DNA from 3 places in the Cupriavidus nantongensis genome. Region 3 is predicted to be linked to each of the others. Evidence: predicted binding sites of a transcription regulator. Region 3 holds the regulator's gene; each other region holds the start of a gene.
What was found. The regulator sigma-54, encoded in region 3, starts transcription at its own class of promoters, with help from an activator protein. The targets are predictions, from matches to a motif close to TGGCANGNAANCTGCTTT.
Positions count from the first base shown of each region.

Region 1: A2G96_RS26500 (ammonium transporter) is a predicted target of sigma-54. The motif match lies at 1,434-1,451, and genes of this name have one in related genera.
Region 2: A2G96_RS32185 (pilin) is a predicted target of sigma-54. The motif match lies at 1,346-1,363, and genes of this name have one in related genera.

Region 1 covers NZ_CP014845.1:1,193,634-1,196,908, forward strand. The annotation lists gene A2G96_RS26490 (acyl-CoA thioesterase) at 20-505, opposite strand; gene A2G96_RS26495 (HU family DNA-binding protein) at 703-957, opposite strand; gene A2G96_RS26500 (ammonium transporter) at 1,483-2,685, shown strand; gene A2G96_RS26505 (mechanosensitive ion channel family protein) at 2,900-3,275, shown strand, end outside.
Region 2 covers NZ_CP014844.1:853,614-856,888, forward strand. The annotation lists gene sucD (succinate--CoA ligase subunit alpha) at 1-180, shown strand, start outside; gene A2G96_RS03910 (TerC family protein) at 419-1,114, shown strand; gene A2G96_RS32185 (pilin) at 1,431-1,925, shown strand; gene A2G96_RS03915 (PglL family O-oligosaccharyltransferase) at 2,020-3,275, shown strand, end outside.
Region 3 covers NZ_CP014844.1:670,421-673,695, forward strand. The annotation lists gene A2G96_RS03050 (PTS sugar transporter subunit IIA) at 1-332, opposite strand, end outside; gene hpf (ribosome hibernation-promoting factor, HPF/YfiA family) at 680-1,030, opposite strand; gene A2G96_RS03060 (RNA polymerase factor sigma-54) at 1,079-2,557, opposite strand; gene lptB (LPS export ABC transporter ATP-binding protein) at 2,681-3,275, opposite strand, start outside.

The DNA.
Region 1 (3,275 bases), on a different contig from region 3:
CTGTATCACGCATCGGTACTCAGTTCACCGACGACTTGATGTCGCCGTGGCGCTTTTCCATTTCCTGGCGCAGCGCGCGGCGCTGCTGCGCGGCGGCAAAGCGCTGGCGCTCGACCTCGTCGCGCGGCTCCAGCGGCGGCACCTCGGCGGGGCTGCCGTTGTCGTCCACCGCCACCATGGTGAAATAGCAGCTGTTGGTATGGCGCACCAGCTTGCTGCGGATGTTCTCGGTCACCACCTTGATGCCGATCTCCATCGAGCTGCGGCCGGTGTAGTTGACCGATGCCAGGAAGGTCACCAGCTCGCCCACATGGATTGGCTGGCGGAACACCACCTGGTCCACCGACAGCGTGACCACGTAGCGGCCGGCGTAGCGGCTGGCGCAGGCATACGCCACCATGTCCAGGTACTTGAGGATGGTGCCGCCGTGGACGTTGCCGGAAAAGTTGGCCATGTCGGGCGTCATCAGCACGGTCATGGAAAGCTGGTGGGACAGGTCATTCATGATGCGGGATACGAAGATTGCGGGGGCGGGATTGCCGGCTGCGGGCGCCGGCAGTTTAACCCGGATCGCCGCGCCGTTGATGGCGGGGATGGCGCGGCGTCGGCGACCGGTCTGCCGGCGCATCCGGCGCATCCGGCGCATCGGGCGCAAAAAAAGCGGCCTGCCAGGCCGCTTCTTTCGCTATGGACGCAAACTGCTTACTTTTTCTTGTTCACGGCGTCCTTGAAACCCTGGCCTGCCGAGAACTTGACCGTCTTGGCGGCCGGAATCTTGATGGTTTCGCCGGTGCGCGGATTGCGGCCGGTACGGGCAGCGCGCTTGCCGGCGCTGAAGCTGCCAAAACCCACCAGCGTTACAGAATCGCCCTTTGCCACTGCCTTCTTGATACTGTCCAGCGCTGCGTTGAGCGCACGCTCGGCGGCGGCATTGCTCAATTCTGCTTCCGCGGCGATGGCCTATACCAGTTCACCTTTATTCATGGCTGATTTCCCTTGTTGGTCGTCGTCACCGATGGGCGTGCCTGGCGGCAGGCCATCGATCGGCGCAGTCTAATCTGCCCTTCGCGCGTTGAGCAATCCCCAGTGGCACCAATGCGACAAAAAAACCCGCAAATCCTTGCTTGAGGCCGGTTAGCGGGCAATTTCCACTGCTGTTCGCGCTTGCCAGGCGCCGCATTTTGCCGGGCCGGGAGCAGTCGCCCGAAATCGGGCCCTCAAAACTAAACAGCATAGGACAGATTCCCCCAAATGGGGCGACGCACCACAACGGATCACCGGACGCACCTTGTCGGTTCCATTCGGGCGCAGAGGTGCCCGGCTGCCGGCAGCGTTCCGACGGCACGGAGTTCCCGGGGAATCGGCCGCATGCGGCAGGCCGGTGCGGTTTTTTACCCGGCACGGTGCAAGCGGCACCAGGATGCAGCGGTCAGTGGAACGCTTTTTGCGTACTGGTGCGCCCATTTTGAGCATGAGGTCACTATGGACAACTGGAAGACCGGCACCGACGCGCTGTTTATCCTGCTGGGCGCCATCATGGTGCTGGCCATGCACGCCGGCTTTGCGTTCCTCGAACTCGGCACGGTGCGCAAGAAGAACCAGGTCAATGCGCTGGTAAAGATCCTGGTGGATTTCGCGGTTTCCACCATCGCCTATTTCTTTATCGGCTACACCATTGCCTACGGGGTGCAGTTCTTTGCCGGCGCCGAAACCCTGGCCCAGAAGAACGGTTATGAGCTGGTCAAGTTCTTTTTCCTGGCGACCTTTGCCGCGGCGATTCCGGCGATTATCTCGGGCGGTATTGCCGAACGCTCGCGTTTCAATCCGCAGCTGGTCGCCACCTTCGTGCTGGTGGGTTTTGTCTACCCGTTTTTCGAGGGCATGGTGTGGAACCAGCGCTACGGCGTGCAGGACTGGATCGCGCGCGTGGCCGGCGCGCCCTTCCACGACTTTGCCGGTTCGGTGGTGGTGCATGCGCTGGGCGGCTGGATTGCGCTGCCGGCGGTGCTGCTGCTGGGCGCGCGCCGCGGCCGCTATCAGAATGACGGCCGCATCAGCGCGCATCCGCCCTCGAACATCCCGTTCCTGGCGCTGGGCGCCTGGATTCTGGCGGTGGGCTGGTTCGGCTTCAACGTCATGAGCGCGCAGACCGTCGACAAGATCAGCGGCCTGGTTGCGATCAATTCTCTGATGGCGATGGCCGGCGGTACGCTCGCTGCCTGGCTGGCCGGGCGCAACGATCCGGGCTTCGTCTACAACGGGCCGCTGGCCGGCCTCGTGGCGGTATGCGCGGGCTCGGACCTGATGCATCCACTGGGCGCCCTGGTGACCGGCGCCGTGGCCGGCGCGCTGTTCGTCTATATGTTCACGCTGGCGCAAAACAAATGGCATATCGACGATGTGCTGGGCGTGTGGCCGCTGCACGGGCTGTGCGGCGCCTGGGGCGGCATTGCCGCGGGCATCTTCGGCGCGAAGGCGCTGGGGGGACTTGGCGGGGTATCGCTTGGCGCGCAGTTGCTCGGCACCTTGCTTGGCATCGTGGTCGCACTGGCCGGCGGCACGCTGGTCTACGGCACGCTGAAGCGGCTGGTAGGCATCCGCCTAGACGCCGAGGGCGAGTTCAACGGCGCCGACCTGACGCTGCACCGCATTTCCGCGACCCCCGAGCGCGAAACCAACTGGTAATACCCGCCAAAGGCTTTCCGATATAAACCGGCGAGCCGTGTAACGCGCCTTGTCTTAACAATTATTTGCTTGCGCTTCCGCGCACGGCCTCTCAATAATTGCCGTGCCCGGTCATTGCGCGCAACGCGCAGGGGCTCGCACGCCGCAGCCGGCTGGTTTGGGGGATGTTGGGCCGGCGGCCGGCCGGTCACGCCAACACGAAAGGAATAAGCCGATGGACGCCTCTACCTTCGACAACCTCAAGACCCTGGTGGTCTCCTACGCCACCGAATTCGGCGTCAAGATCCTGGCGGCCCTCGCCTTCTGGGTCATTGGCCGCTGGCTGATCCACTTTGTCGTGCGCCTGGTGCAGAATGCGCTGGGCAAGCAGAAGGTCGATCCGACGCTGCTGCGCTATGTCGGTTCCATCGTCACCGTGACGCTGAACGTGGTGCTGGTGATCGGCATCCTCGGCTACTTCGGCATCCAGACCACCACCTTTGCCGCGCTGATCGCCGCTGCCGGCGTGGCCATCGGCATGGCCTGGTCGGGGCTGATGGCAAACTTCGCCGCGGGCGCCTTCCTGGTGGTACTGCGGCCGTTCAAGGTGG
Region 2 (3,275 bases), 180 kb from region 3:
GTGGTCGGCTTCATCGCTGGCGTGACCGCGCCTCCGGGCAAGCGCATGGGCCACGCCGGCGCGCTGATCTCGGGCGGTGCCGATACCGCCCAGGCCAAGCTGGAAATCATGGAAGCCTGCGGTATCAAGGTGACCAAGAACCCGTCGGAAATGGGCCGCCTGCTGAAGGCAATGCTGTAAGCCCCTGGCCGACTTTCCCGCGACAGCGGGATCGACCGTTCCAGCAATGCCCCCGCTTCGGCGGGGGCTTTGTCTTTTGCGGGGAAGTGATTCACGCGCCATGATGGCCCTGAACATTACAAGATTGAAATCTAATCGAAAGGTTCATCGGTTAAACAGTCATGTCTGCGCCTTCAGACATCCGAAAACCCGTCAGATGACGGGGCGCACCACCACATAGAACTCGAGGAGCCTCCCCGTGGAACTGCTGTCTTCCACCACTTTCTGGATTGCGTTGGGATCGATCATCCTGACCAATATCGTCCTGTCCGGCGACAACGCGGTGGTGATCGCGCTCGCCTCGCGCAACCTGCCGCCCGCCCAGCAGAAGAAAGCCATCTTCTGGGGCAGCGCCGCCGCCATCATCATGCGCGTGGTGCTGACCGTGGCCGCGGTCAAGCTGCTGAGCCTGCCTTACCTGAAGATCATCGGCGCCGTGCTGCTGGTCTACATCGGCGTGCAGCTGCTGACCGGCGAGGACGACGAAGACGGCCATGACGCCAAGGACAATATCTGGGCCGCGATCCGCACCATCCTGATCGCCGACCTGGTGATGTCGCTCGACAACGTGGTCGCCGTGGCCGCCGCCGCGCAGAAGGGGCCGGAAGGCAGCCAGCTGCTGCTGCTGATCGTCGGCCTGGGCCTGTCGATTCCGCTGATCGTGTTCGGCAGCACCATCCTGCTCAAGGTGATGGAGCGCTTCCCGGTCATCATCGTGCTGGGCGCCGCGCTGCTCGGCTATCTCGCCGGCGAGATGCTGGTCAGCGACCCGGTCGACGCCGCCTGGTTCGAAGTCCACGTGCCGCACGCCCACCTGGTCTTCGGCGCCGCCGGCGCGATCCTGGTGGTGATCATCGGTAAGCTGCTGAGCCGCCGGTCGGCACAGACGGCCTGACGAGAGTCAGCATGGAACGGAAGGGCGGCCTGCTGGCCGCCCTTTTTCGTTGAGCGGAGCGCCGCGTGTGTCGGTGCCCCTGCCAACTAACTCATGTGAGTGATCGCACTTTTTGTCGCGCTTGCCTGTGGTAGCGGTCCCAGGTGACAATTTTTGGCGCAAGCGGCAAGCGTCACCCCGACGGGTGACGAAATTTGTCGCTTTTGACCCCCTACCGATGGGGGATGCGCCTGGCACGCTTGCTGCTCAATCGTCCCCGCGTCACGAAACCGAAGACGTGCAACGCTTAACCAAAATCTCTTCGAGGGGTCAAATCATGCAACGGGTACAAAAACTGAAGAAGCTGGGCCGCCGCGTCCAGAAGGGTTTTACGCTGATTGAACTGATGATCGTGGTGGCGATCATTGGTATCTTGGCGGCGATTGCGATTCCGCAGTATCAGGACTATGTGACGCGGTCGCGCTGGTCGAGCCCGCTCACGGAAATTGCCCCGCTGAAGCAAGCAATTGCACAATGTGCACAAGTGTCCGGTGGTAACTTGACCGCATGTGGAACGCTTGCCCAGCTTACCGCTGCGACCGGTTACCCGGCTGTACCGGCTCCGGCTGGTGTTACTCTGCTGTTTGGCGCGGGTGCGCCGACTGCCCCAACCGCGACCACGACTACTATTGAGTTGACCGCGACGGCAAACAACTTGGGTGCAGCAAACGGTTGTGTAGTAACTCTTACCGGCACCAGCAACGCGAACTCGATCGTTTGGACTGGGGCGACGACGGGAGCAACCTGCACGCGTGCCCAGACCGGTATCTAAATTCTCTAGATGCTGTAACGAAAGCGCCTTCGGGCGCTTTTTCTTTGCCTCGCGCCCAAGCTATCATGCGCCTTTCCCCAAACCAGGCGCCTCAATGCCGCCGTCCCGGATAACCCTCCCGTCGGCTGCCCTCATCGCAGCAATCGTCATCCCGCTGCTGGTCTCCAGACACACGCTGCCGCTAGCCACGTTTTACGGTGAATGGGCCGCTGCGCTGTGCGGCATTGCCGCGGTTGCTGCCGTTGCATTTCAAGCAACCCGCAGGCCGGTGACGACGACCGCGACGTCATCCGCATCGCTACCGCTAATTTCACAGCTTTTCTTGTGGCTTGTCCTCGTCAGCCTGATCTTCGCGAGCCTGGGACACGCCGACTTTTCCGGCAGCCGCCTGATGACGGTCCTGACGCTGTCGCTCGGCGCCGCCGTGGCATCCGGGGCATGGTGGTACCGCCGCACGCAGTCTGGCAGCGAATCGGATACTGGTGACGCCCTTGCCATTGCGCTGCTGATCGCGGGCCTGCTGGGTACCGTGTCGCAATGGGTGCAGTTGTTCCACCTGGAACCCCGCTCCTTCGGCCTCGTCTCCACCTACTTCTACGACACCAACCGCCGCCTCTGGGGCAACCTGAACCAGCCCAACCACCAGGCCACCGTCCACGGCCTGGCGCTGGTCGCGTCGGTGTGGCTGGCGTCGCGCGGACGTTTGCGTTTCCCGATGTGGCTCGCTGCGGTGGCCTTGCTGGAAAGCGGCATCGTGCTGTCCGGCTCGCGTACCGGCGTGCTGCATGTGGGCCTTGCCGCGTGCTACGCGTTGATCGCGGCATGGCTGGCCCGAGGCGAGCGCCGCGGTCCGGATCCGATGCAGCGCCCGGTTGGACTGGTCGTCGCTGCCGTTGCCATGGTGGCGATGCTCTTGATACTGCAACCCACGATCAAGGCCGCAGGGCAGGCCTTCGACTGGCGCCTGTTCGACACCATCGCCCAGCTCGAAGCCGAAGACCAGATCTCTGCGCGGGGCGCGCTGTGGGCGCACGCCATCGCCATGTTCCGCGCCCATCCGTGGTTCGGTGTCGGCTGGGGCGAGTTCGGCTGGGCGCAATTCCAGCAACTCGATCAGGTCGGCGTGAAGGTCGAGATGTCGCTGCACGCCCACAACGCGATCCTCGATTTGCTGGCCAAGACCGGCATCGTCGGCACCGCCGGCGTCGGCGTGATTTTGCTGGCGTGGCTGTGGCGGGTGGTGCGGGTGCGCTTGTGGCAGGGCGATGCCGAAGAGCGCAGGCAGACGGTGCTGGTGCTGGCCTGGCTGGCGATGCTGTGCGCGCATTCGATGCTGGAATACCCGCTGCA
Region 3 (3,275 bases):
TGCGTGGCCTGTTCCGGCACCAGAAGAAAGATCAGCAGCGAAACCGGCTTGCCGTCCGGCGATTCGAACGGAATCGGCTCGGCCAGGCGCATGAACGCGGCCAGCGGCTGCTTCAGGCCCTTGATGCGCCCGTGCGGGATCGCCACGCCGGCGCCCAGTCCGGTCGAGCCCAGCGACTCGCGCGCGAACAGGTTGTCGGTGACGATGGCGCGCGCCACGCCATGGTTGTTCTCGAAGAGGAGCCCGGCCTGCTCGAACACACGTTTCTTGCTGGTGACGCTGACGTCGAGGGTGATGTTGCCGGGTGGCAGCAATTTGGCCAAACGATTCATGGGCGATGCGCAGGATTTCAGTTAGCGGGCGGATCGTTCCGCCGGGCAGCGGCTGGCTCCCTGCCGCTGCGGGCGGGGGGACGTCCGGCCCATTATAGAGCAGCGGCTACCCCTGCCTTGTGCGGTGCAGCGCCAGCGGATGCGGCCACGATTTCTCTCTCTTTGTATGGCGCAGCATACACCTTGGCGCTGCGCTTGCGAACATTTCGGGCTCCCATGCGTGACAAGGTTTGCTCCGCTGCCACAGCCGGCACCGCCCCCGGGGCGCAAAAAAGCCGCGCTTCGCGGCGCGGCTTGCCTGTGGAATCCTGGTTCAGCAGCCCTCTGCGGGGCTGCCGGGCACGGGTTTATTGCTGCATTTGCGCTGCGGCCATCTGGTACTTGACCGCTTCGCGGTCGTGGCCTTGCACGCGATCCTTGTAGCGAATCACCTGACGGTCCAGCTTGTCGACGAGTGCGTCGATCGCCGCATACAGGTCTTCATGATGCGCTTCGACAAAGATGTCCTTGCCCTTGAGATGCAGATTGATTTCCGCGTACTGACGCCGGTCCTTTTCCTTGTGATTGTCGACAGAGAGCAGCACGCTAACGCCAATGACTTGATCGAAATGCCTGACGATTCGCTCCAGCTTCGTTTCCACGTACTCACGCAGAGGCGGCGTGATGTCCAGGTGGTGTCCACTGATCTTGAAGTTCATAGCGCTTCTCCTTCTGAAAGAGCCTCACCAGGCAGGCGGTGGGCTCGGCTACAAAGACTTGCGGAGATTGACTGCGGGGATTTTCAAGGCTTCACGATACTTGGCGACGGTGCGGCGCGCGACAACGAAGCCCTGTTCGCCCAGCAGTTCGGCGATGCGACTGTCGGAAAGGGGATTCCTCGGGTCTTCGGCTCCTATCAGTTGCTTGATCAAGGCGCGGATGGCCGTTGATGAAGCCGCGCCACCGGTCTCGGTGGACACGTGGCTGCCGAAGAAGTACTTCAGTTCGAAAGTACCCATCGGCGTGGCCATGTATTTATTGGTCGTCACCCGGGAGATGGTTGACTCGTGTAAACCCAGTGTATCGGCAATCTCCCGCAAAACCAAGGGGCGCATGGCGATTTCACCGTGGGTGAAAAAGTTCTTTTGACGCTCGACAATGGCCTGCGAAACCCGCAGGATCGTGTCGAACCTTTGCTGGATGTTCTTGATCAGCCAGCGCGCCTCCTGCAGCTTCTGCTGCAGCCCCGCGGTGCCGGTTTCGCCCTTGGCGCCACGCAGGATCTGGGCATACATATCATTGATGCGCAGCCTCGGCATCACATCCGGATTGAGCTGCGCGATCCAGCCGCCACCGCTCTTGCGCACGAACACATCGGGCACGACGAAGTCGGCCTCGGGGCGGCTGTACGCGTGGCCCGGGTAGGGCGCCAGCGAGCGGATCAGGTCATGCGCGGCCTTGAGCGCGACTTCATCGACCTGCAGGGCCTTCTTCAGCCGCGTGTAGTCGCGTACCGCAAGAAGTTCCAGGTGATGGGTGACGATGGTCAGCGCCAGTTCGCGCTGCGGGTGCGTCAGGCGGCGCAATTGCAGCGCCAGGCATTCGGCCGCGTTGCGCGCGCCCACGCCGGGCGGATCGAAGCTCTGCAGCAGCGTCAGGATGGCGTGGACTTCGTCGGGGTCGAACTCGAGTTCTTCGGGCAGCTCCGCGCAGATCTCTTCGAGCGATGCGCTCAGGTAGCCATCGTCGTCGAGCGATTCGATCAGGAAGATGGCGAGCCCCTTGTCGCGCGCCGAGATCTTCAGCGGCGTCAACTGCTCCATCAGGTATTCGCGCAGCGTGGGCTCGGCATCGCGCAGCTGCATCGGCGTCTTTTCGTCCTCGTCGCCTTGCGGGCGGCGGGCGAAGTCGTCCAGGCTCCAGTCGCCGTTGCTGTAGTCGTCGCCGCTGCTGTTGTCGCCGTAGCCGTCATCGGCGGCGCCTTCGGTGCGGGCGTCGCCATTGCCCTGGGGCTCGGCGGGGGCGGGCGCGGGCGCGCTTTGCAAGTTGACCGAGCCGTCGGCGGCCACGCGCAGCGGGCTTTCGATCCAGTCGTTCTCCCGCTCGAGCAGCGGGTTTTCCGTCAGCGCCTGTTCGACTTCCTGCTGCAGTTCCAGCGTGGAAAGCTGCAGCAGCCGGATCGACTGTTGCAGCTGCGGGGTCAGGGCCAGGTGCTGGGAGAGGCGGAGCTGTAGCGACGGTTTCATGCGACCTATTTTATGCGCATCTTTCCGATGTTGGAACGGAAATTGCTATCGCTGATGCGCCGTGATCGCCGCTGGCTCTCCCTGCCATGCAGCCATGGCGGCCCGCGCCGGGCCGCCAGCTTGTCACATGCGGAAGTTCTCGCCCAGGTAGACGCGCCGCACGGCGTCGTTGGCGATGATCTCTTCGGGCTGGCCCGCGGCCAGCACCGTGCCTTCGCTGATGATGTAGGCGTGGTCGCAGATGCCGAGCGTCTCGCGCACGTTGTGGTCGGTGATCAGCACGCCGATATTGCGCGCCTTCAGGAAGCTGACGATGCGCTGGATCTCGCCCACCGCGATCGGATCGACGCCGGCGAACGGTTCGTCGAGCAGGATGAAGCGCGGCGACGACGCCAGCGCGCGCGCGATTTCGACGCGGCGGCGCTCGCCGCCGGACAGCGACAGCGCCGGGTTGTTGCGCAGGTGCGCGATCTGCAGGTCGTCGAGCAGCGCATCGAGGCGGCGCTCGATCTCGGCCTTGGCCAGCGGCTTGCCCTTGTCGATCTGCAGCTCGAGCACTGCGCGGATGTTTTCCTCGACGTTGAGCTTGCGGAACACCGAGGCTTCCTGCGGCAGGTACGACAGCCCCATGCGCGCGCGCTCGTGAATCGGCAGGCCGCTGATGTGGTCGCCGTCGAGCACGATGTCGCCTTCGTCCAGCGCCACCAGGCCGACGATC